One region of the Cronobacter sakazakii genome, then DNA from elsewhere that is predicted to be linked to it. Evidence: predicted binding sites of a transcription regulator. Region 1 holds the regulator's gene; each other region holds the start of a gene.
What was found. The regulator sigma-54, encoded in region 1, starts transcription at its own class of promoters, with help from an activator protein. The targets are predictions, from matches to a motif close to GTTGGCACANNTTTCGCTNT.
Positions count from the first base shown of each region.

Region 2: a site for sigma-54 is predicted at 1,424-1,443, ahead of glnK (P-II family nitrogen regulator). Genes of this name have one in related genera too.
Region 3: a site for sigma-54 is predicted at 1,325-1,344, ahead of hypA (hydrogenase maturation nickel metallochaperone HypA). Genes of this name have one in related genera too.
Region 4: a site for sigma-54 is predicted at 2,195-2,214, ahead of glnA (glutamate--ammonia ligase). Genes of this name have one in related genera too.

Region 1 covers NZ_CP011047.1:577,938-583,366, forward strand. The annotation lists gene kdsC (3-deoxy-manno-octulosonate-8-phosphatase KdsC) at 1-504, shown strand, start outside; gene lptC (LPS export ABC transporter periplasmic protein LptC) at 501-1,076, shown strand; gene lptA (lipopolysaccharide ABC transporter substrate-binding protein LptA) at 1,045-1,602, shown strand; gene lptB (LPS export ABC transporter ATP-binding protein) at 1,609-2,334, shown strand; gene rpoN (RNA polymerase factor sigma-54) at 2,430-3,869, shown strand; gene hpf (ribosome hibernation promoting factor) at 3,892-4,179, shown strand; gene ptsN (PTS IIA-like nitrogen regulatory protein PtsN) at 4,262-4,747, shown strand; gene rapZ (RNase adapter RapZ) at 4,812-5,429, shown strand, end outside.
Region 2 covers NZ_CP011047.1:4,263,849-4,269,277, reverse strand. The annotation lists gene CSK29544_RS20255 (SmdB family multidrug efflux ABC transporter permease/ATP-binding protein) at 1-1,262, shown strand, start outside; gene glnK (P-II family nitrogen regulator) at 1,494-1,832, shown strand; gene amtB (ammonium transporter AmtB) at 1,864-3,150, shown strand; gene tesB (acyl-CoA thioesterase II) at 3,312-4,172, opposite strand; gene CSK29544_RS20235 (YbaY family lipoprotein) at 4,398-4,970, shown strand; partial or broken gene CSK29544_RS20230 (MGMT family protein) at 5,002-5,313, opposite strand.
Region 3 covers NZ_CP011047.1:3,471,179-3,476,607, reverse strand. The annotation lists gene CSK29544_RS16550 (HypC/HybG/HupF family hydrogenase formation chaperone) at 1-67, opposite strand, end outside; gene hypB (hydrogenase nickel incorporation protein HypB) at 58-930, opposite strand; gene hypA (hydrogenase maturation nickel metallochaperone HypA) at 934-1,284, opposite strand; gene hycA (formate hydrogenlyase regulator HycA) at 1,518-1,982, shown strand; gene CSK29544_RS16530 (4Fe-4S dicluster domain-containing protein) at 2,065-2,670, shown strand; gene hycC (formate hydrogenlyase subunit 3) at 2,670-4,496, shown strand; gene CSK29544_RS16520 (respiratory chain complex I subunit 1 family protein) at 4,498-5,424, shown strand.
Region 4 covers NZ_CP011047.1:1,041,477-1,046,905, reverse strand. The annotation lists gene ompL (porin OmpL) at 1-15, shown strand, start outside; gene typA (ribosome-dependent GTPase TypA) at 100-1,923, opposite strand; gene glnA (glutamate--ammonia ligase) at 2,302-3,711, shown strand; gene glnL (nitrogen regulation protein NR(II)) at 3,911-4,960, shown strand; gene glnG (nitrogen regulation protein NR(I)) at 4,969-5,429, shown strand, end outside.

The DNA.
Region 1 (5,429 bases):
CGGGCGGCGCAAATCCGCCTGCTGATTCTGGATGTCGACGGCGTAATGTCTGACGGCCTGATTTACATGGGCAACAGCGGCGAAGAGCTGAAAGCCTTCAACGTGCGCGACGGCTACGGCATTCGCTGCGCGCTGACGTCCGGCATTGAGGTCGCGATTATCACCGGTCGTAAAGCGAAGCTGCTGGAAGACCGCTGCGAGACGCTCGGCATTACGCATCTTTACCAGGGGCAGTCCGATAAGCTCATCGCTTACCGTCAACTGCTCGAAAAACTGGCGCTTTCTCCAGAAAATGTCGCCTATGTAGGCGATGATTTAATTGACTGGCCGGTTATGGCACAGGTCGGGCTGAGCGTCTCGGTAGCGGATGCGCATCCGCTGCTCACGCCGAAAGCCGATTACGTCACGCGTATTGCTGGCGGGCGCGGCGCGGTGCGCGAAGTGTGTGACCTTCTGCTGCTGGCGCAGGGCAAACTAGATGAGGCCATAGGGCAATCCATATGAGTAAGACCAGACGCTGGGTCATTATCCTGCTGGCGCTGGCCGCGCTGGTGCTGATTGGCATTAATCTGGCCGATCAGGATGAAAGCGGCCCGACGACGGTAAACAGCAACGAACCAACATACCAGAGCGAACAGTCGAATACGCTGGTCTATAGCCCGGAAGGCGCGCTCAACTACCGCCTGGTCGCACAGCATGTCGAATATTTTTCTGAAGACGGCGTCTCCTGGTTTACGCAGCCGGTGATGACGACCTTCGATACCAATAAAGTGCCGACCTGGTCGGTCAAGGCGGATCGTGCCAAACTGACCAATGACAGGATGCTCTATCTGACCGGTCATGTGGAAGTGAACGCGCTGACGCCCGATTCACAGTTACGCAAAATTACGACCGACAAGGCGGAGATCAACCTGGTCACCCAGGACGTTACCTCTGATACGCTTGTTACTCTTTACGGCACCAGCTTTAATTCCAGCGGCCTGAAAATGCGCGGGAACCTTCGCAGCAAAAATGCCGAGCTGATTGAAAAGGTTAGAACCTCCTATGAAATCCAGAATAAACAAACTCAGCCTTAATCTCGTACTCACCAGTACGCTGCTGGCGGCAGGCTTCCCGGCGTTCGCGCTGACGGGCGATACCGAACAGCCTATTCACATTGAATCTGACCAGCAGTCTCTGGACATGCAGGGTAACGTGGTCACGTTTACCGGCAACGTCGTGGTGACGCAGGGTTCGATCAAAATCAACGCCGATAAAGTTGTCGTGACGCGTCCTGGCGGCGAGAAAGGTAAAGAAGTGATTGACGGCTATGGCAATCCGGCCACGTTCTATCAGATGCAGGACAACGGCAAGCCGGTGAAAGGCCACGCCGCCAAAATGCACTATGAGCTGCAAAACGACTTTGTGGTGCTGACCGGCAACGCCTATCTTGAGCAGCTCGACAGCAATATCAAAGGCGACAAAATCACCTATCTCGTGAAAGAGCAGAAAATGCAGGCGTTCAGCGAGAAAGGCAAACGCGTCACCACCGTACTGGTGCCGTCGCAGCTGCAAAATAAAGACGGCACCTCTCAGGCGCCAGCCCAGAACAAGAGTAACTAAACCCTTATGGCAACACTCATTGCGAAACACCTGGCGAAAGCCTACAAAGGCCGCCGCGTAGTGGAAGATGTCAGCCTGACGGTGAATTCAGGCGAGATTGTCGGCCTGCTTGGCCCGAACGGCGCGGGTAAAACCACGACATTCTATATGGTGGTGGGCATCGTGCCGCGCGACGCGGGCGATATCATCATTGATGATGAAAATATCAGTCTGCTGCCGCTGCACGCCCGCGCGCGTCGCGGTATCGGCTATCTGCCGCAGGAGGCGTCGATCTTCCGCCGCCTGAGCGTCTATGACAACCTGATGGCGGTCCTGCAAATTCGTGACGATCTCAGCACCGAGCAGCGTGAAGATCGCGCCAAAGAGCTGATGGAAGAGTTTCACATCGACCATCTTCGCGATAGCCTCGGCCAGTCGCTCTCCGGCGGTGAACGTCGCCGTGTGGAGATCGCCCGCGCGCTCGCGGCGAACCCGAAGTTTATCCTGCTGGATGAGCCGTTCGCCGGTGTCGACCCGATTTCGGTTATCGACATCAAACGCATTATCGAGCATCTGCGCGACAGCGGCCTCGGCGTGCTGATTACCGACCACAACGTGCGTGAAACGCTGGCCGTCTGCGAACGCGCCTACATCGTAAGCCAGGGCCACCTGATCGCCCACGGCACGCCTGATGAAATCCTGCAGAACGAACAGGTTAAACGCGTATACCTTGGGGAAGAGTTCAGACTCTGATAGGGTAGGGCAACAGGCAGAAACGGCGCGCGACCCGGCGCGCCCTGCTGCACAGGTCTTTTTGACGTTTACACCTGAGGATTTTTGCTCTGAATATGAAGCAAGGTTTGCAACTAAGGCTTAGCCAACAGCTCGCCATGACGCCGCAGTTGCAGCAGGCCATCCGCTTGTTGCAATTGTCCACGCTGGAGCTTCAGCAGGAGCTGCAACAGGCGCTGGAGAGTAATCCCCTGCTTGAACAAACCGACATTCACGACGAAATTGCCACTCAGGAAACGCAGGACAGCGAAGGGCTGGACACCGCCGAAGCGCTGGAGCAAAAAGAGATGCCGGACGAACTGCCGCTTGACGCCAGCTGGGACGAAATCTACACCGCGGGTACGCCTTCAGGCACCGGCACCGACTATATCGACGACGAACTGCCCGTTTATCAGGGCGAAACCACCCAGAGCCTGCAGGATTACCTGATGTGGCAGGTGGAGCTGACGCCGTTTTCCGATACCGATCGCGCCATCGCCACGGCGATCGTCGACGCGGTGGATGATACTGGCTATCTCACCGTGACGGTGCAGGATATTCTCGACGGCATGGGCGACAGCGATGGTGATATCGGCCTCGAAGAGATCGAAGCTGTACTGAAGCGCGTTCAGCGTTTCGATCCGGTCGGCGTCGCCGCCCGGGATCTGCGCGATTGCCTGTTGATCCAGCTTTCGCAGTTTAGCGCCGAAACGCCTTTTCTTGCCCAGGCGCGCCAGATAGTCAGCGATCACCTCGACCTGCTGGCCAACCATGATTTCCGCAGCCTGATGCGCGTTACGCGCCTTAAAGAAGATGTGCTCAAAGAAGCCGTTAATCTGATCCAGTCGCTCGATCCGCGCCCCGGCCAGTCGATCCAGACCGGCGAGCCGGAATATGTTATTCCCGATGTGCTGGTGCGCAAGCATAACGGCCGCTGGACGGTCGAGCTTAACGCCGACAGCATTCCCCGGCTTAAAATCAATCAGCAGTACGCCGCCATGTCCGGCAGCGCGCGCAATGAATCCGACAGCCAGTTCATCCGCAGCAACCTCCAGGAAGCCAAATGGCTTATCAAAAGCCTGGAGAGTCGTAACGACACGCTGCTGCGCGTCAGCCGCTGTATCGTCGAACAGCAACAGGCGTTCTTTGAGCAGGGCGAAGAGTATATGAAGCCGATGGTGCTGGCGGATATCGCGCAGGCGGTCGAGATGCATGAATCCACCATCTCCCGCGTCACCACGCAAAAATATCTGCACAGCCCGCGCGGCATCTTTGAATTAAAGTATTTTTTCTCAAGCCACGTGAACACCGAGGGCGGCGGCGAAGCCTCGTCCACGGCTATCCGCGCGCTGGTGAAAAAGTTGATTGCAGCGGAGAACCCCGCGAAACCCTTAAGCGACAGCAAGTTAACGTCTATGCTGTCAGAACAGGGGATCATGGTGGCCCGCCGTACCGTTGCGAAGTATCGAGAATCTTTATCCATACCGCCGTCAAACCAGCGCAAACAGCTGGTCTGACCCAACCGATAAGGAAGACACTATGCAGCTCAACATCACAGGACAAAACGTCGAAATCACTGAAGCGTTGCGCGAATTCGTTAACACCAAGTTCGCCAAGCTGGAGCAGTATTTCGAAAGGATTAATCAGGTCTATATTGTGCTGAAGGTGGAAAAGGTGACGCAGGTCGCCGACGCCACCCTGCATGTGAACGGCGGGGAGCTGCATGCCAGTTCGGAAGGGCAGGATATGTACGCCGCCATTGACGGTTTGATTGATAAACTGGCGCGGCAGCTCACTAAACACAAAGATAAACTGAAACAACATTAATTGTCCGGGCGTTTCGCTGGGACATCGGCGGCTCGTGGCCCGTGCGGCGAGCCGTCGCACCAGAAAACGCTTAGGTGAAATTATGATGAATAATGATTCGGCTCTGCCATTGAGCAATGTATTAAACCAGGAATGCACTCGCAGCGGCGTACACTGCCAGAGCAAAAAGCGCGCCCTGGAAATTATCAGCGAGCTGGCGGCAAAGCAGCTCAGCCTGCCGCCGCAGGTCGTTTTTGAAGCGATCCTCACGCGTGAGCGGATGGGCAGTACCGGCATCGGCAATGGCATCGCCATCCCGCACGGCAAGCTCGAAGAAGATACGCTGCGTGCCGTTGGCGTTTTCGTCCAGCTCGAAACGCCTATCCCTTTCGACGCCATTGATAACCAGCCCGTCGATTTACTTTTTGCGCTGCTGGTGCCGGCGGATCAAACCAAAACGCATCTGCATACGCTCTCTCTGGTGGCGAAGCGGCTGGCGGACAAAACGATTTGTCGCCGTCTGCGCGCCGCGCAAAGCGATGAAGAGCTCTACCAGATAATCACTGAAACCAGTGAAGAGAATGAATGACCGTGCCGACAGGCACAATCCAGGAGGCGCCGGTTACCCGGTCTGAAGTGTGGAGAAACAGCAGATGGTTCTGATGATCGTCAGTGGACGTTCAGGGTCAGGGAAATCGGTCGCCCTGCGTGCACTGGAAGATATGGGGTTCTACTGCGTCGATAACCTGCCTGTCGTGCTGCTGCCTGAACTGGCGCGCACGCTTTCGGAAAGGCAGATATCCGCCGCGGTGAGCATTGATGTTCGCAATATGCCGGAATCCCCGGAGGTGTTTGAGCAGGCGATGAACAACCTGCCGGACGCGTTCTCTCCGCAACTGCTGTTCCTCGACGCCGATCGCAACACGCTTATCCGCCGCTACAGCGATACGCGTCGTTTGCATCCGCTCTCCAGCAAAAATCTCTCGCTGGAAAGCGCCATCGATGAAGAGAACGATCTGCTGGAGCCGCTGCGCTCGCGTGCGGATCTGATCGTCGATACCTCGGAAATGTCGGTGCATGAGCTGGCGGAGATGTTGCGTACGCGCCTTCTTGGCAAGCGCGAGCGCGAACTCACGATGGTGTTTGAATCGTTCGGCTTTAAACACGGCATTCCTATCGACGCCGATTACGTTTTCGACGTCCGTTTCCTGCCGAACCCGCACTGGGACCCGAAACTGCGTCCAATGACCGGCCTCGATAAGCCCGTCGCG
Region 2 (5,429 bases), 830 kb from region 1:
CTATCTTCCCGGCGGTGCTGATCGTCATGATGATTTATCAGCGCTACAGCACGCCGATTGTGCGCCGGGTGCGAACTTATCTGGCGGACATTAACGACGGCTTTAATGAAGTCATCAGCGGGATGAATGTCATCCAGCAGTTCCGCCAGCAGACGCGTTTTGGCGAGCGCATGAACGCCGCCAGCCATTCGCACTATCTGGCGCGAATGCAGACGCTGCGCCTGGACGGCTTTCTGCTGCGCCCGTTGCTGAGCCTCTTTTCCGCGCTGGTGCTGTGCGGCCTGCTGATGCTGTTCGGCTTCACCGCCGTCGGGACGATTCAGGTGGGGGTTCTCTACGCGTTTATCAGCTATCTGGGCCGCCTGAACGAGCCGCTGATTGAACTCACCACCCAGCAGTCGATTTTGCAGCAGGCGCTGGTGGCGGGCGAACGTGTGTTCGAGCTGATGGACAGGCCGCGCCAGGATTACGGCCACGACGACCGCCCGCTGACGAGCGGCGCGATTGAGGTGGATAACGTCTCATTTGCCTATCGCGACGATCAGCTGGTGCTGAAAGACATTTCGCTCTCGGTGCCGTCCCGTCACTTCGTGGCGCTGGTCGGTCACACCGGCAGCGGCAAAAGCACGCTCGCGAGCCTGCTGATGGGGTATTATCCGCTCAGCAGCGGCGAAATCCGCCTCGATGGCCGACCGCTCGCCTCGCTCAGCCACGGCGTGCTGCGTAAAGGCGTGGCGATGGTGCAGCAGGATCCTGTCGTGCTGGCCGATTCGTTCTTCGCGAACGTCACGCTCGGGCGTGATATCGACGAAGCGCGCGTCTGGGAAGTGCTGGAAACGGTACAACTGGCCGAGCTGGCGCGCGGCATGAGCGAGGGCATCCATACCCGCCTTGGCGAGCAGGGCAATAATCTCTCCGTCGGGCAGAAACAGTTGCTGGCGCTGGCGCGCGTACTGGTGGATGCGCCGCAAATCCTTATCCTTGATGAGGCGACGGCGAATATTGATTCCGGCACCGAGCAGGCGATTCAGCACGCGCTGGCCGCTATTCGGCCGCACACGACGCTGGTGGTTATCGCGCATCGCCTCTCAACGATCGTGGAAGCCGACACCATTCTGGTGCTGCATCGCGGGCAGGCGGTAGAGCGGGGCAGCCATCAGGCGCTGCTTGAGGCGCGCGGACGCTACTGGCAGATGTATCAGCTCCAGCTTGCGGGTGAAGAGCTACAGGCCGCCGCGAAAGAGGAGCCGCTCAGCGCCTGATGCACCAAAATCAGGCGTTCTGCTAACACGCATCCTTAGTGGTGCAAAAATGTAACGCACCGTGCACTCGCATGGTGCGTTTTTCTTTTCTGCTTTGCGATCCCTTCGTTTCATCCCGCTTCCTTGCCGCAGTTTTTGCCGTCGCCGCACGCTTTTCTATTCCTGGCACGCCACTTGCTTTATCAGATCATCTTCGCTGCCGAATTACCCATTTCTGACTGGAGGGGATCTATGAAGCTGGTTACCGTGGTAATCAAACCGTTCAAACTGGAAGACGTGCGTGAAGCACTCTCCACCATTGGCATTCAGGGGCTTACCGTCACCGAGGTGAAAGGGTTCGGGCGCCAGAAAGGCCATGCCGAGCTTTACCGCGGCGCCGAATACAGCGTGAACTTCCTGCCGAAAGTAAAAATCGACGTGGCTATCGCCGACGATCAGCTGGATGAAGTGATCGAGGTGGTCAGCAAGGCCGCGTGGACCGGAAAAATTGGCGACGGCAAAATTTTTGTCGCCGAACTGCAACGCGTGATTCGTATTCGTACCGGCGAAGCCGACGAAGCGGCTCTCTGATTTCTGGCCAACCGTAACAGGAATGCACAAGATGAAACACACAGCTTTCAAATCGGGTTTCGGCCTGCTTGCTCTTCTGCCGGGTATTGCCCTGGCGGCGCCCGCGGTGGCGGATAAAGCCGATAACGCCTTTATGATGATCTGCACCGCGCTGGTGCTGTTTATGACCATCCCAGGCCTTGCGCTCTTTTACGGCGGTCTAATCCGCGCGAAAAACGTGCTCTCGATGCTGACGCAGGTGTCCGTCGCGTTCGCGCTGGTCTGCGTCCTTTGGGTGGTCTATGGCTACTCGCTGGCGTTCGGCAGCGGCGGCAGCTTCTTTGGCAATGTCGACTGGCTGCTGCTGAAAGGCATTAAAATCACCGACCTGATGGGCACCTTCTATCAATACATTCACGTAGCGTTCCAGGGCTCCTTCGCCTGCATCACCGTGGGGCTTATCGTCGGCGCGCTGGCGGAACGCATCCGCTTCTCGGCCGTGCTTATCTTCGTGGCGGTGTGGCTCACCTTCTCCTATGTGCCGATTGCGCATATGGTCTGGGGCGGCGGCCTGCTGGCGTCTCACGGCGCGCTGGATTTCGCGGGCGGTACCGTGGTGCACATTAACGCGGCGGTAGCAGGTCTGGTGGGCGCGTATCTGGTTGGCAAACGCGTTGGCTTCGGCAAAGAAGCGTTTAAACCGCATAACCTGCCGATGGTCTTTACCGGCACTGCAATCCTTTATTTCGGCTGGTTCGGCTTTAACGCCGGCTCTGCCAGCGCCGCCAACGAAATCGCGGGTCTGGCGTTTGTGAACACGGTTGTTGCAACGGCGGCGGCTATCCTTGCCTGGGTCTTTGGCGAATGGGCGCTGCGCGGTAAACCGTCGCTGCTGGGCGCGTGTTCCGGCGCCATTGCCGGTCTGGTGGGCGTAACGCCTGCGTGCGGCTACATCGGCGTGGGCGGCTCGCTTATCGTGGGTATCGCGGCGGGTCTGGCGGGCTTGTGGGGCGTCACCCTGCTGAAACGCTGGCTGCGCGTTGACGACCCGTGCGACGTATTCGGCGTGCATGGCGTCTGTGGCATAGTGGGTTGCATCCTGACAGGTATTTTTGCCTCAACATCACTTGGCGGCGTGGGTTACGCGGCGGGCGTGACGATGGGTCATCAGGTGCTGGTGCAGCTTGAGAGCATCGCCATTACTGTTGTCTGGTCTGCTGTGGTCGCGTTTATCGCCTATAAAGCGGCAGATTTGACCGTCGGCCTGCGTGTCTCCGAAGAGCAGGAGCGCGAAGGGCTGGACGTCAACAGCCACGGCGAGAACGCCTACAACGCCTGATAGCGGCGATATCTCCGGAGCAAAAAACCTCCCGCATGCGGGAGGTTTTTTTATGGGGGCGAGTGGCAAGGTGGGTGCGCTTTGCTTACCCACCCTACAAAAAACACTCACACCTACCGTAGTTAACCGTAGGGCGGGTCACCCGCCGGGTCGCAAAAAAATTACCCGCGCTTTCTCATCACGCCTTCCTGCACGGTCGAGGCGACCAGCACGCCGTCCTGCGTATAAAACTCACCGCGCACAAAACCGCGGGCGCTGGAGGCGGACGTACTCTCTACGCTGTAAAGCAGCCACTGGTTCATATCAAACGGGCGGTGGAACCACATCGAATGATCGATGGTCGCCACCTGCATCCCCGGCTCCAGGAAGCCAACGCCGTGCGGTTGCAGCGCCACCACCAGGAAATTGAAATCCGATGCATAACCGAGCAGCGACTGATGCACGCGCACCTCGTCCGGCATCTGCCCGTTGGCGCGCATCCACACCTGACGCTCCGGCTTCGCCGTGTGGCCTTTTAACGGGTTGTGAAACTCTACCGGGCGGATCTCCAGCGGCTTATCGCACAGGAATTTGTCCTTCACCTGCGGCGGCAAAAGGTGCGCCAGCGAGCGGGCAATCTCCGTTTCCGATTTTAGCCCGTCAGGCGCGGGCGCAGGCGGCATGGGTTTCTGATGCTCGAAGCCGCTTTCCGGCGCCTGGAACGACGCGGTCATATAAAAAATCGGTTTACCGTTCTGGATAGCCGCCACGCGCCGCGCGCTAAAACTATTGCCGTCGCGCAGCACTTCCACGTCATAAACGATGGGTTTCTGGCTGTCACCGGGGCGCAGAAAATAGCTGTGGAATGAATGCACCAGACGCTCTTCCGGCACCGTTGCTTTGGCGGCGTACAGCGCCTGCCCGACGACCTGGCCGCCGAACACCTGCCGTAAGCCGAGGTCTTCGCTTTGGCCGCGAAAGAGCCCTTCTTCAATTTTTTCCAGATTTAATAACGCGAGTAAGTTGCTCAGCGCCTGACTCATAAAGGGTCCTCTACATACCGGGAAATGCACAGCCGTGCGAATGAATATATCCCGATTATAACGCAGAACGGCAACTGGTCAGAGGGGTTAAATAATCTTAATAGCGCCCCGTTTCCAAGCGAAAATTAGTGATATGTGCCACACTTAGCACGACAAACATGTTGTAACAGCTCACGCTGGTGAGTGCCTGGCGCTTACTGGTGGAATGAAAATAAGGAGAACGCCATGAAACTCGTGCACATGTTAAGTGGTTTAGCCGTTGCCGTTGCTCTGGCCGGTTGCGCGCAGGATAAAAGTGCTGATATTGCTGTTCCAGCCCCGAACCCGAATACTTCCGGCGTCGCGACCAAGCCGGTGATTAAACAGCCGAACGTTTCCGGTACCGTCTGGATCCGCCAGAAAGTGGCTCTGCCGCCGGATGCCGTGCTGACCGTGACCCTTTCTGACGCCACCCAGGCGAACGCGCCGTCGAAAGTACTGGCGCAGAAAGTGGTGCGTACCGAAGGTAAACAGGCGCCGTTCAGCTTCGTACTGCCGTTTAACCCGTCCGACATTCAGCCGAACGCCCGCGTTCTGCTGAGTGCGGCGATTACGGTTAAAGATAAGCTGGTGTTTATCACCGACCGCGTCCAGCCTGCGGTGAACGAAGGTGGCACCAAAATCGACCTGACGCTGGTGCCGGTGCAGCAGACCGCGGTGCCAGTACAGTCTGGTGGCGGTGCGGTGACAAGCGTGCCGTCAACCTCGCCGACGCAGGTCACGCCGTCCTCCGCCGTTCCGGCGCCGACGACGTACTAAACCCGCACAAGCGCCTCTTCGGAGGCGCTTTTCAGTAGCGCCACCCGTAGCGCGCCAGATCGATCTCTCCTTTCCCTGAGACCTGCACCCCCTCCGCGAGCAACGCCTGCCTCTGGCGCTGTAAATCCGGCCCGGTCAGCGAAATTTCCCCGTGACGATTCACCACCCGATGCCACGGCAGCGTGCTGCCTTCCGGCAGACGCTTTAGCACGCCGCCTACCTAACGCGCCGCCCGCGGCGAGCCCGCCAGCCGCGCCACCTCGCCATAGGTCGTGACGCAGCCTTCCGGGATGGCGGCGACAATCTGATAAACGCGCTGTGGAAAGGTGTCGTGGTGGTTCATAGAGGCTCCTTGATTTCAGGCGTTAAGCATAAGAAAGCGCGGGCGAAGGGCGCAACTGTGGAGTGTTTTTTATCAGTTATTTAAATATTAATCCTTTACATATCAGTGAATTATAT
Region 3 (5,429 bases), 1.6 Mb from region 1:
ACACCTCGACGCGCGCGAGATTGCCGGTGAGCAGTTCACAGATTTGCCCCGGAATGCCTATGCACATCGCTGTTCCTCCAGCCAGGCGAGCCACGCGCTCATGCCGTCGCCGCGCGTGGCGGAGACCAGCAGGATAGTGATGTTCGGGTTGACCTCGCGCGCGTACGCCATGCATTTCTCAACGTCGAAGTTCAGGTACGGCAGCAGGTCGATTTTATTAAGCAGCATCAGCGAGGCGGCGGCGAACATATGCGGGTATTTGAGCGGCTTATCTTCGCCTTCGGTTACCGAGAGCACCGCCACTTTGTGGCGCTCGCCGAGATCAAATCCCGCCGGGCAGACCAGATTGCCGACGTTTTCAATAAACAGCACGCCGTTATCGGCAAGCGGCAGCCGCGCCATCGCGTCCTCGACCATCTGCGCGTCGAGATGACACCCTTTGCCGGTATTGACCTGAATCGCCGGCGTACCGGTGGCGCGAATACGCTCGGCGTCGTTTACCGTCTGCTGATCGCCTTCGATAACGGCGCAGGGCGTGGTGTCGCGCAGGCGTTTAAGCGTTTCGGTGAGCAGCGTTGTTTTGCCGGAGCCGGGGCTGGAGACCAGGTTCAGCGCCAGCTGGCCGCGCGCGGCGAGACGCTGGCGGTTGCGCTGCGCAATCTGGTTATTTTTATCGAGCACATTGATTTCAATCTCCACCATTTTGCGCTGGCTTAAGCCGGGCTCATGGGTGCCCGCCTCGCCGAGGCCGTAATTGAGAGAACCATCCGGTGCCTCGTCAGGGGTAAACGCGTTCACGTTTATGCTGGAGATGGGGGCCGTGACACGCGGCGCGGCGGCAAAGGGGGCGGCGCGAAACGGCGAATGCGGGTTGTGCTCATCGCCTTCTATATAAAGGTTGCCGTGCTGGCAACCGCAGGTCGTACACATCTTCTACTCCTGTTCTATTTCGAGACGCTTGATTTGCACGCTGTCATCGGCATCGATGCGCAGATCCGCGCTGTGACAATGCGGACAGCGGCGTACCAGCATCGTGAGTAACTCGACATTGCGTTGGCACTGCGGGCACCAGCACTGCGCCTCCTGCTGGCTTAAATGCAGCGTACAGCCTTCGGCGCGGGTGTCGCGGCACGCCAGATCAAAGCAAAACTCCAGCGCGCCGCGCTCAACGCAGGAGAACGCGCCGATTTCCAGCCACACGCCAGTGACTTTTCGTGCGCCACGCTGCTGCGCCTGTTGTTCAATGATTTCTACTGCCCGCTGGCAGAGGGTAAGTTCATGCATAACGCCTCCGGTACGCTTTGCGTTTGCGAATGCCACAGGCAATGCAATAACGGTGCCAGCGCATGAGAGGCGCTGCGGGAGGCTGTCGCGGCGGGTGTCGAGGCTGTCGAAATGACACGTCATGACAGACGTTAAAACGTGACGTTTAAGAATAAATCATTAAAAAACAGCAAATTAAAAAATGGCATGGTTCCTGCTAAAGACGGGTATCTCTGTTAAATGAGCCAATAACCATGATCCTTTCCGAATTAAGCCAGAAGGCGGAATTTATCGCCGATCGTCACCGCGCGTTACAGACGCACTGGCACACCTACTGCAACACGCTGGTCCAGGCCATTACGCTGTCGCGCCAGAAGCTGCATCACTCGCTCGGCTGCGAGCCGCAAAACGGGCTGTGCTTCTTTCTCTTTGAGCATTTCGCCATCCGCGTGGAGCAGGCCGAAGGCTTTCACTGCCGCACCATTAACTATCTGATAGCCCGCCGCGACGGCAGCGAAGAGACGCTGCTCGCCACCGCGCAGCTCGACGCAAAAGGCCTGCTGGATGGCGTTGTGGATATCCGCGACCGCGAGCGGGTGCTGGCGCACTATCTCGACAAAATCGGCGCGCTGGTCGACGGACTCTATGACGCCGTGCAGCAGGATACGCCGCTGCGCATCAGCGAGATCCTGGCGGCCCGCGACGCGTCGTCACATTAACCGGGCGAGGTGTCGCTGACTGTCGAAATCGTCCGTCGTCGTCACTTTTCGTCAAAAATGTCCATCACCTGAGGAACACCTGGTGAACCGTTTTATCATTGCCGACTCCACGCTCTGCATCGGCTGCCACACCTGTGAGGCCGCCTGTTCGGAGACGCACCGCCTGCATGGACTGCAATCCAGGCCGCGCCTGACGGTTATGCGTAACCAAAAAGATTCCGCCCCGCAGCTGTGCCACCACTGCGAAGACGCGCCGTGCGCGCAGGTCTGTCCGGCGAACGCCATCACCCGCGAGGCGGGGGCGATTCAGCTCAATGAAAGCCTGTGCGTGAGCTGCAAACTCTGCGGCATCGCCTGTCCGTTCGGCGCGATTGAATTCTCCGGCAGCCGCCCGCTGCATATCCCGGCCAACGTCAACAGCCCGAAAGCGCCCCCCGCGCCGCCTGCGCCTGCGCGCGTCGGCGCGTTTCTCGACTGGACCCCCGGCGTGCGCGCTGTGGCGGTGAAGTGCGATCTCTGCCAGTTCGACGCGGACGGCCCGGCCTGCATACGTACCTGTCCGACCGGCGCGCTGAAGCTTGTCGATAACCACGACATCGCCCGCGCCAGCCGCCGTAAACGCGAGCTGACCATTAACGCCGACCTCGGCGATTTATCGCTGCTGCTGCAACCGCGCGGAGGAGAATAATGAACGCGATTTACTTATATCAGGGCGCGCTGGCGGCCTTTGGCGCGGGGCTTGTGCTCGCACTGCTGTGCGCCTGGCATAAGCCGCTCAGCGCGCTGCTTGGTGGCCTTGGTGGCGCGCTCGGTTGCCTGTGCGCACTGGCGGCGGGCGGCTGGTTGTTGCTCCATGTGAGTGACGGGCCGCTCGCCACGCATATCGGCGCGCTCGCGGTACACCTCACCGCCTTTAACGCCATATGGCTTGCGACACTCGGCCTGCCGGGATTTTTTATCTGCCTGTTTACGCTTATTCCTCCGCGCGACGGGCAGGCGCGCGCCAGCGGGGCGCTGATTAACCTGCTGCTTGGCGCCGCGACGCTCGCGGTCACGGCGCAGAGCCTCGCCGCGCTGGTGGTGATGGCGGAAATTATGGCGCTCGCCGCGGTATTCCTGACCGGCGACAGCGCGGGCGGAAAGCTCTGGTTTGCGCTGGGGCGTCTCGGCACGCTGCTGCTGGCGCTCGCCTGCTGGCTGTTGTGGCGGCAGTACGGCACGCTGGACATGCTGGCGTTAAGTTCCCTTACCGCCGGGCAGCCGTTTAGCGCGACCATCTGGCTCTCGGGGCTGGCAGGCTTCGGGCTGCTCGCAGGCGTTATTCCGCTGCACGGCGGTGTGGTGCAGGGGCATGCGCAGGCCACCGCGCCCGCCGCCGCGCTCTTTTCCGCCGTGATGCTTAAAGTGGGGCTGTACGGCATCCTGGTCTTTTCGCTGATGAACGCTGCGCTGCCGCTCTGGTGCGGCGTGCTGGTGCTGCTGCTCGGCATGATGACCGCGTTTATCGGCGGGCTTTACGCGCTGCTTGAGCACAATATCCACCGGCTGCTGGCGTACCACACGCTTGAAAACATCGGCATTATCCTGCTGGGGCTCGGCGCGGGGCTTGCGGGGATTTCGCTTGGTGAGCCTGCGCTGGTGGCGCTCGGTCTGGTGGGTGGGCTCTATCACCTCTTCAACCACAGCCTCTTTAAAACCACGCTGTTCCTCGGCGCGGGCGCGGTCTTTCACCGCACCGGCCTGCGCGATATCGAAAAGCTCGGCGGTATCGGCAAAACCATGCCGCTTATTTCGATCTCCATGCTGGTGGGCCTGATGGCGATGGCTGCGCTGCCGCCGCTTAACGGCTTCGCGGGCGAATGGGTGATTTATCAGGCGTTCTTTAACCTGGGCGCGCAGCCGCTGTTTATCACGCGTCTGCTCGGGCCGCTGCTGGCGGTGGGGCTCGCTATCACCGGCGCGCTGGCGGTGATGTGTATGGCGAAAGTCTACGGTGTGACGTTCCTCGGCGCGGCGCGCACGCAGGCCGCTGCGCAGGCGACTGACGCGCCCTGGCTCATGCGCTTCTGTGTCGCGATGCTGGCGATTTGCTGTGTGGCAGGCGGCGTTGCCGCGCCGTGGCTGCTGCCGCTGCTGGGCCGCGCCGTTCCGCTGCCGATCGTCACCGCAGGCACTGCCGTCTCGCAGCCGGTGATTACGCTGCTGCTGGCAGGCTCGCTGCTGCTGCCGTTCCTGCTGATGACGCTCTTTAAAGGCGACCGCCTGCCGGCGCGCACGCGCGGCAGCGCCTGGGTCTGTGGTTACGACCACGAGCCGGAGATGGTCATTACCGCGCATGGGTTCGCACGGCCCGTCAAGGCCGCCTTCGCGCCGCTGATTCAGTTACGCCACATCCTTAATCCGGCGCGTCTGCTGCCGGGCTGGCAGAGCGCTGGCCTGCCGGTGCTGTGTCGTCGTCTGGCGGCGGTCGAACTGGCCGTGTTGCTGGTCGTCGTGATTTCACGGGGAGTCTGAGATGCAAAACGTAATTTTCCCTCTTTTACAGGCGCTGGTGCTGTTTGCCTGCGCGCCGCTGCTTTCGGGCGTCACCCGCGTGGCGCGCGCCCGCCTGCATAACCGTCGCGGGCCTGGCGTGCTGCAGGAATATCGCGATCTCATCAAACTGCTGGGCCGCCAGAGCGTGGCACCTGCGGCATCCGGCTGGGTGTTCCGGTTCACGCCGTACGCCATGCTGGCGGTGATGTTTACCATCGCCGCCGCGCTGCCAGTCGTGACCGTTCACTCGCCGCTGCCGGGAGCGGGCGATCTCATTACGCTTATCTATCTCTTCGCCATCGCGCGCTTCTTTTTCGCCATTGCCGGGCTGGATACCGGCAGCCCGTTCACCGGGATCGGCGCAAGCCGCGAGGCGATGCTGGGCGTGCTGGTGGAGCCGATTCTGCTGCTCGGCCTGTGGGTCGCGGCAACGGTGGCGGGTTCAACACATATCAGCCAGATAGCCGCACGCGTCTATGACTGGCCCGTCGCGCACAGCCTGACGCTGGTGCTGGCGCTCGCGGCCTGCGCCTTCGCCACGTTCATCGAAATGGGCAAGCTGCCGTTCGATCTCGCCGAAGCGGAGCAGGAGTTACAGGAAGGCCCGCTGTCGGAGTACAGCGGTTCAGGCTTTGCGCTGCTGAAATGGGGCGTCAGCCTCAAGCAACTGGTGGTGTTACAGATGTTTGTCGGCGTGTTTGTGCCCTGGGGCCAGATGCTGACTTTCAGCCTGAGCGGCCTGGTAATAGCCGTGGCGCAGGCCGTCGTCAAACTGCTGGTGGGCGTGCTGATTATCGCGCTCTTTGAAAACAGCATGGCGCGGCTGCGCTTTAACGCCGTTTCACGCGTTACCTGGACCGGTTTCGGCCTGGCCTTTTTAGCTTTCGTCTCCTTGCTGGCGGCGTGATAAGA
Region 4 (5,429 bases), 460 kb from region 1:
AGGTATTCGTTCTGATATAAAAAAAGCCGCTGAAAATTCAGCGGCTTTTTATTCATACCAGGCGACGCGAACGCCTGCCTGGTTTACGGATGCACCGTATTAGTCTTCTTTCGCACCGCGCATGGCACGTTTACGATCGTTTTCCGTCAGGTGACGTTTACGGATACGTACAGACAGCGGAGTCACTTCGACCAGTTCATCGTCATCGATGAATTCCAGCGCCTGCTCCAGCGTCATTTTGATAGGCGGAACCAGAACCGTGGCTTCGTCCGTACCGGACGCACGCATGTTGGTCAGTTTCTTACCGGTCAGGCAGTTTACCGTCAGGTCGTTAGAGCGGCTGTGAATACCGATGATCTGGCCTTCATAGACTTCCGCACCGTGACCCAGGAACAGCTTGCCGCGATCCTGCAGACCGAACAGCGCGAACGCGACCGCTTTACCCTGACCGTTAGAGATCAGTACGCCGTTGTTACGCTGGCCCACTTCGCCCGGACGGATATCGTCGTAGTGGCTGAAGGTGGAGTACAGCAGACCCGTACCGGAGGTCATGGTCATAAACTCAGAACGGAAGCCGATCAGGCCACGGCTTGGGATCACGTAGTCGAGACGTACGCGGCCTTTGCCGTCCGGATTCATGTTTTTCAGGTCGCCTTTACGCTCGCCCAGCGCCTGCATCACAGAACCCTGGTGCTGTTCTTCAACGTCCAGCGTCACGTTCTCGAACGGCTCTTGTTTACGGCCGTCGATTTCGCGGAAGATAACTTTCGGACGGGAAACCGCCAGTTCGAAACCTTCACGACGCATGTTCTCGATAAGAACAGACAGGTGCAGTTCGCCACGGCCAGACACGCGGAACGCGTCAGCGTCTTCGGTTTCTTCAACGCGCAGCGCCACGTTGTGCACCAGCTCTTTGTTCAGACGGTCAAGGATCTGACGAGAGGTAACGTATTTACCTTCTTTACCGCAGAACGGAGAGGTGTTGACGTTGAAGTACATAGAAACGGTCGGCTCGTCAACGGACAGCGCCGGCAGCGCTTCGACATTCTGCGGATCGCAGATGGTGTCGGAGATGTTCAGCTCGCCAAGACCGGTGATAGCGATGATATCGCCAGCTTCCGCCAGATCGGTATCGATACGCTCCAGACCCAGGTGGCCCAGCACTTTACCGACTTTACCGTTACGGGTTTTGCCTTCGCTATCGATGATAGTGACCTGCTGGTTCGGCTTCACTTTACCGCGTTTGATGCGGCCGATGCCGATGACGCCAACGTAGTTGTTGTAGTCCAGCTGGGAGATCTGCATCTGCAGCGGGCCGTCGAGGTCAACGTCCGGTGCCGGTACATGGTCGACGATCGCCTGGTACAGCGGGGTCATATCTTCCGCCATATCAGAGTGATCCAGACCTGCGATACCGTTCAGCGCGGACGCGTAAACGATAGGGAAGTCCAGCTGCTCGTCGGTCGCGTCGAGATTGACGAACAGGTCGAACACCTGATCCACAACCCAGTCAGGACGCGCGCCCGGACGGTCAACTTTGTTGATAACCACGATAGGTTTCAGGCCATGGGCAAATGCTTTTTTGGTCACGAAGCGCGTTTGCGGCATGGGGCCGTCAAATGCGTCAACCACCAGCAGCACGGAATCAACCATGGACATTACACGTTCAACTTCACCACCGAAGTCGGCGTGCCCTGGGGTATCAACGATATTGATACGGTAATCATTCCATTTGATCGCGGTGTTTTTCGCGAGGATGGTAATCCCACGCTCTTTCTCCAAATCGTTGGAGTCCATCACGCGCTCTTGAGTTTCAGCACGCTCGTCGAACGTACCGGATTGCTGCAGCAGCTTGTCAACCAGGGTCGTTTTACCATGGTCAACGTGCGCAATGATGGCGATGTTACGCAATTTTTCGATCACAACTTTGCCTCAGGCATTAGAAATAGCGCGTTATTGTACACGTATTAATCGAAGGACTAAACAGGATCACAATCATCTGACGCAAACAAGTGTTGTCGCCAAGCTTTGTGATCCTTTTCACGCAGCGGTAAAAGGGCTATTAAACGTAAATTGCACCAACACAGTGCTTGTTTTTTACACACAGGCACTATATTGGTGCAATCTCTCCATCGTGGTGCAGCCCTTTTGCACTATGACGCGCATCATAGCGCCTTTTTGGGGGAATTTGAAAGTTGGCACAGATTTCGCTTTAAAGAATTCAGGGCGGCAACGCCAATTTTAATAAGTACTGAAGACCTCGTTACCACGACGACAATGACAAATCCGGGAGAGTTAAGTATGTCCGCTGAACACGTTCTGACGATGCTGAATGAACATGAAGTGAAGTTTGTGGATCTGCGCTTCACTGATACTAAAGGTAAAGAACAGCACGTCACCATCCCAGCCCACCAGGTGAACGCCGACTTCTTCGAAGAAGGTAAAATGTTCGATGGCTCGTCCATCGGTGGCTGGAAAGGCATCAATGAATCTGACATGGTGCTGATGCCGGACGCCTCCACCGCTGTCATTGACCCGTTCTACGAAGAACCTACTCTGATTATTCGTTGCGACATCCTCGAGCCGGGCACTATGCAGGGCTACGATCGCGACCCGCGCTCCATCGCCAAGCGCGCAGAAGAGTACCTGCGCTCCACCGGTATCGCCGACACCGTCCTGTTCGGGCCGGAACCTGAGTTCTTCCTGTTTGACGACATCCGCTTCGGAAGCACCATTTCTGGCTCTCATGTCGCGATTGACGACATCGAAGGCGCATGGAACTCCTCCACCAAATACGAAGGCGGCAACAAAGGCCACCGTCCGGGCGTGAAAGGCGGTTACTTCCCGGTTCCGCCGGTTGACTCTTCTCAGGACATCCGTTCTGTGATGTGTCTGACCATGGAAGAGATGGGCCTGGTCGTTGAAGCGCACCACCACGAAGTGGCCACCGCCGGTCAGAACGAAGTGGCGACCCGCTTCAACACCATGACCAAGAAAGCGGACGAAATTCAGATCTACAAATATGTCGTGCATAACGTCGCGCACCGCTTCGGCAAAACCGCGACCTTTATGCCGAAACCAATGTTCGGCGATAACGGCTCCGGTATGCACTGCCATATGTCTCTGTCCAAGAACGGCACCAACCTGTTCTCTGGCGACAAATACGCGGGTCTGTCTGAGCAGGCGCTGTATTACATCGGCGGCGTAATCAAACACGCCAAAGCCATCAACGCCCTGTCTAACCCGACCACCAACTCTTACAAGCGTCTGGTACCAGGCTACGAAGCGCCGGTAATGCTGGCTTACTCCGCGCGTAACCGCTCTGCGTCTATCCGTATCCCGGTGGTTGCGTCTCCGAAAGCGCGTCGTATCGAAGTGCGCTTCCCGGACCCGGCGGCTAACCCGTACCTGTGCTTCGCTGCCCTGCTGATGGCCGGTCTTGACGGCATCAAGAACAAGATCCACCCGGGCGAAGCGATGGACAAAAATCTGTATGACCTGCCGCCGGAAGAAGCGAAAGAGATCCCGCAGGTTGCCGGTTCTCTGGAAGAAGCCCTGCAGGCGCTGGACGCAGACCGCGAGTTCCTGACCGCAGGCGGCGTGTTCACTGACGATGCGATCGATGCTTACATCGCGCTTCGTATGGAAGAGAACGACCGCGTTCGCATGACGCCGCACCCGGTAGAGTTCGAACTCTACTACAGCGTGTAATGATTTATTGATGTTGATAGCCAGCGGATTTCAGGTTGTCGCCACTGCGTGAAATCCGCGAATGTTTTTTTGTTGCCGTGGAAACTTTAGCCCATCTTCGGATGGGCTTTTTTCACCACCCGAAACCGGTTTTAACGCCCTTTTTAGCGTTAAAACGCTATAATGCACTAAAATGGTGCAAACCCTGGGGGACTGCTGAATGGCAACAGGCACGCTGCCCGATGCTGGGCAGATCCTTAACGCATTAATCAATAGCATTTTACTGGTCGACGACGAGCTGGCGGTGCATTACGCCAACCCGGCGGCGCAGCAGTTGCTCGCGCAAAGTTCACGTAAGCTTTACGGCACGCCACTCCCGGAGCTGCTGAGTTATTTTTCCCTGAATATCAGCCTGATGCAGGAGAGCCTGAACGCGGGCCAGGGATTTACCGATAACGAAGTGACGCTGGTCATTGATGGCCGCTCACACATTCTTTCCCTGACGGCGCAACGTCTGCCGGATGGCCTGATCCTGCTGGAGATGGCCCCGATGGATAATCAGCGGCGTTTAAGCCAGGAACAGCTCCAGCATGCCCAGCAAGTCGCCGCGCGCGATCTGGTACGCGGCCTGGCGCATGAAATCAAAAATCCGCTCGGCGGCCTGCGAGGCGCAGCGCAATTGCTGAGCCGCGCCCTGCCCGACCCGTCGCTGACGGAATACACCAAAGTCATCATTGAACAGGCCGACCGCCTGCGTAACCTGGTGGACCGCCTGTTAGGGCCGCAGCAGCCGGGCATGCACGTCACCGAAAGCATCCATAAAGTGGCCGAGCGCGTGGTGAAGCTGGTCTCCATGGAACTGCCGGAAAACGTTCGGCTTCTGCGCGACTACGATCCGAGCCTGCCGGAATTTACCCACGACCCGGACCAGATAGAACAGGTACTGCTGAATATCGTGCGTAACGCGCTCCAGGCGCTGGGCGAGGACGGCGGCGAGATCACGCTGCGCACCCGCACCGCGTTTCAGTTGACGCTGCACGGCGTGCGCTACCGCCTGGCCGCCCGTATCGACGTGGAAGACAACGGGCCAGGCATCCCGGCGCATCTGCAGGATACGCTGTTTTACCCGATGGTCAGCGGCCGCGAGGGCGGCACCGGGCTGGGGCTGTCCATCGCCCGAAATCTTATCGATCAGCATTCGGGAAAAATCGAATTTAACAGTTGGCCAGGCCATACCGAATTCTCGGTCTTCCTGCCTATTCGGAAATAGAGGTGATTATGCAACGAGGGATTGTCTGGATCGTCGATGACGATAGCTCCATTCGCTGGGTGCTTGAGCGCGCGCTCACCGGAGCAGGCTTAAGCTGCACCACCTTTGAAAGCGGTAACGAGGTGCTGGACGCGCTGAGCACAAAAACCCCGGACGTACTGCTGTCGGATATTCGTATGCCGGGCATGGACGGCCTGACGCTGTTAAAGCAGATAAAACAGCGTCATCCGATGCTTCCGGTCATCATTATGACCGCGCATTCCGATCTCGACGCCGCGGTGAGCGCCTATCAGCAGGGCGCGTTTGATTACTTGCCAAAGCCGTTTGATATTGACGAGGCGGTGGCGCTGGTCGAACGTGCCATCAGCCATTACCAGGAGCAACAGCAGCCGCGCAGCGCGCAGGTTTTCGGCCCGACCACCGACATCATCGGCGAAGCGCCGGCGATGCAGGATGTGTTTCGCATTAT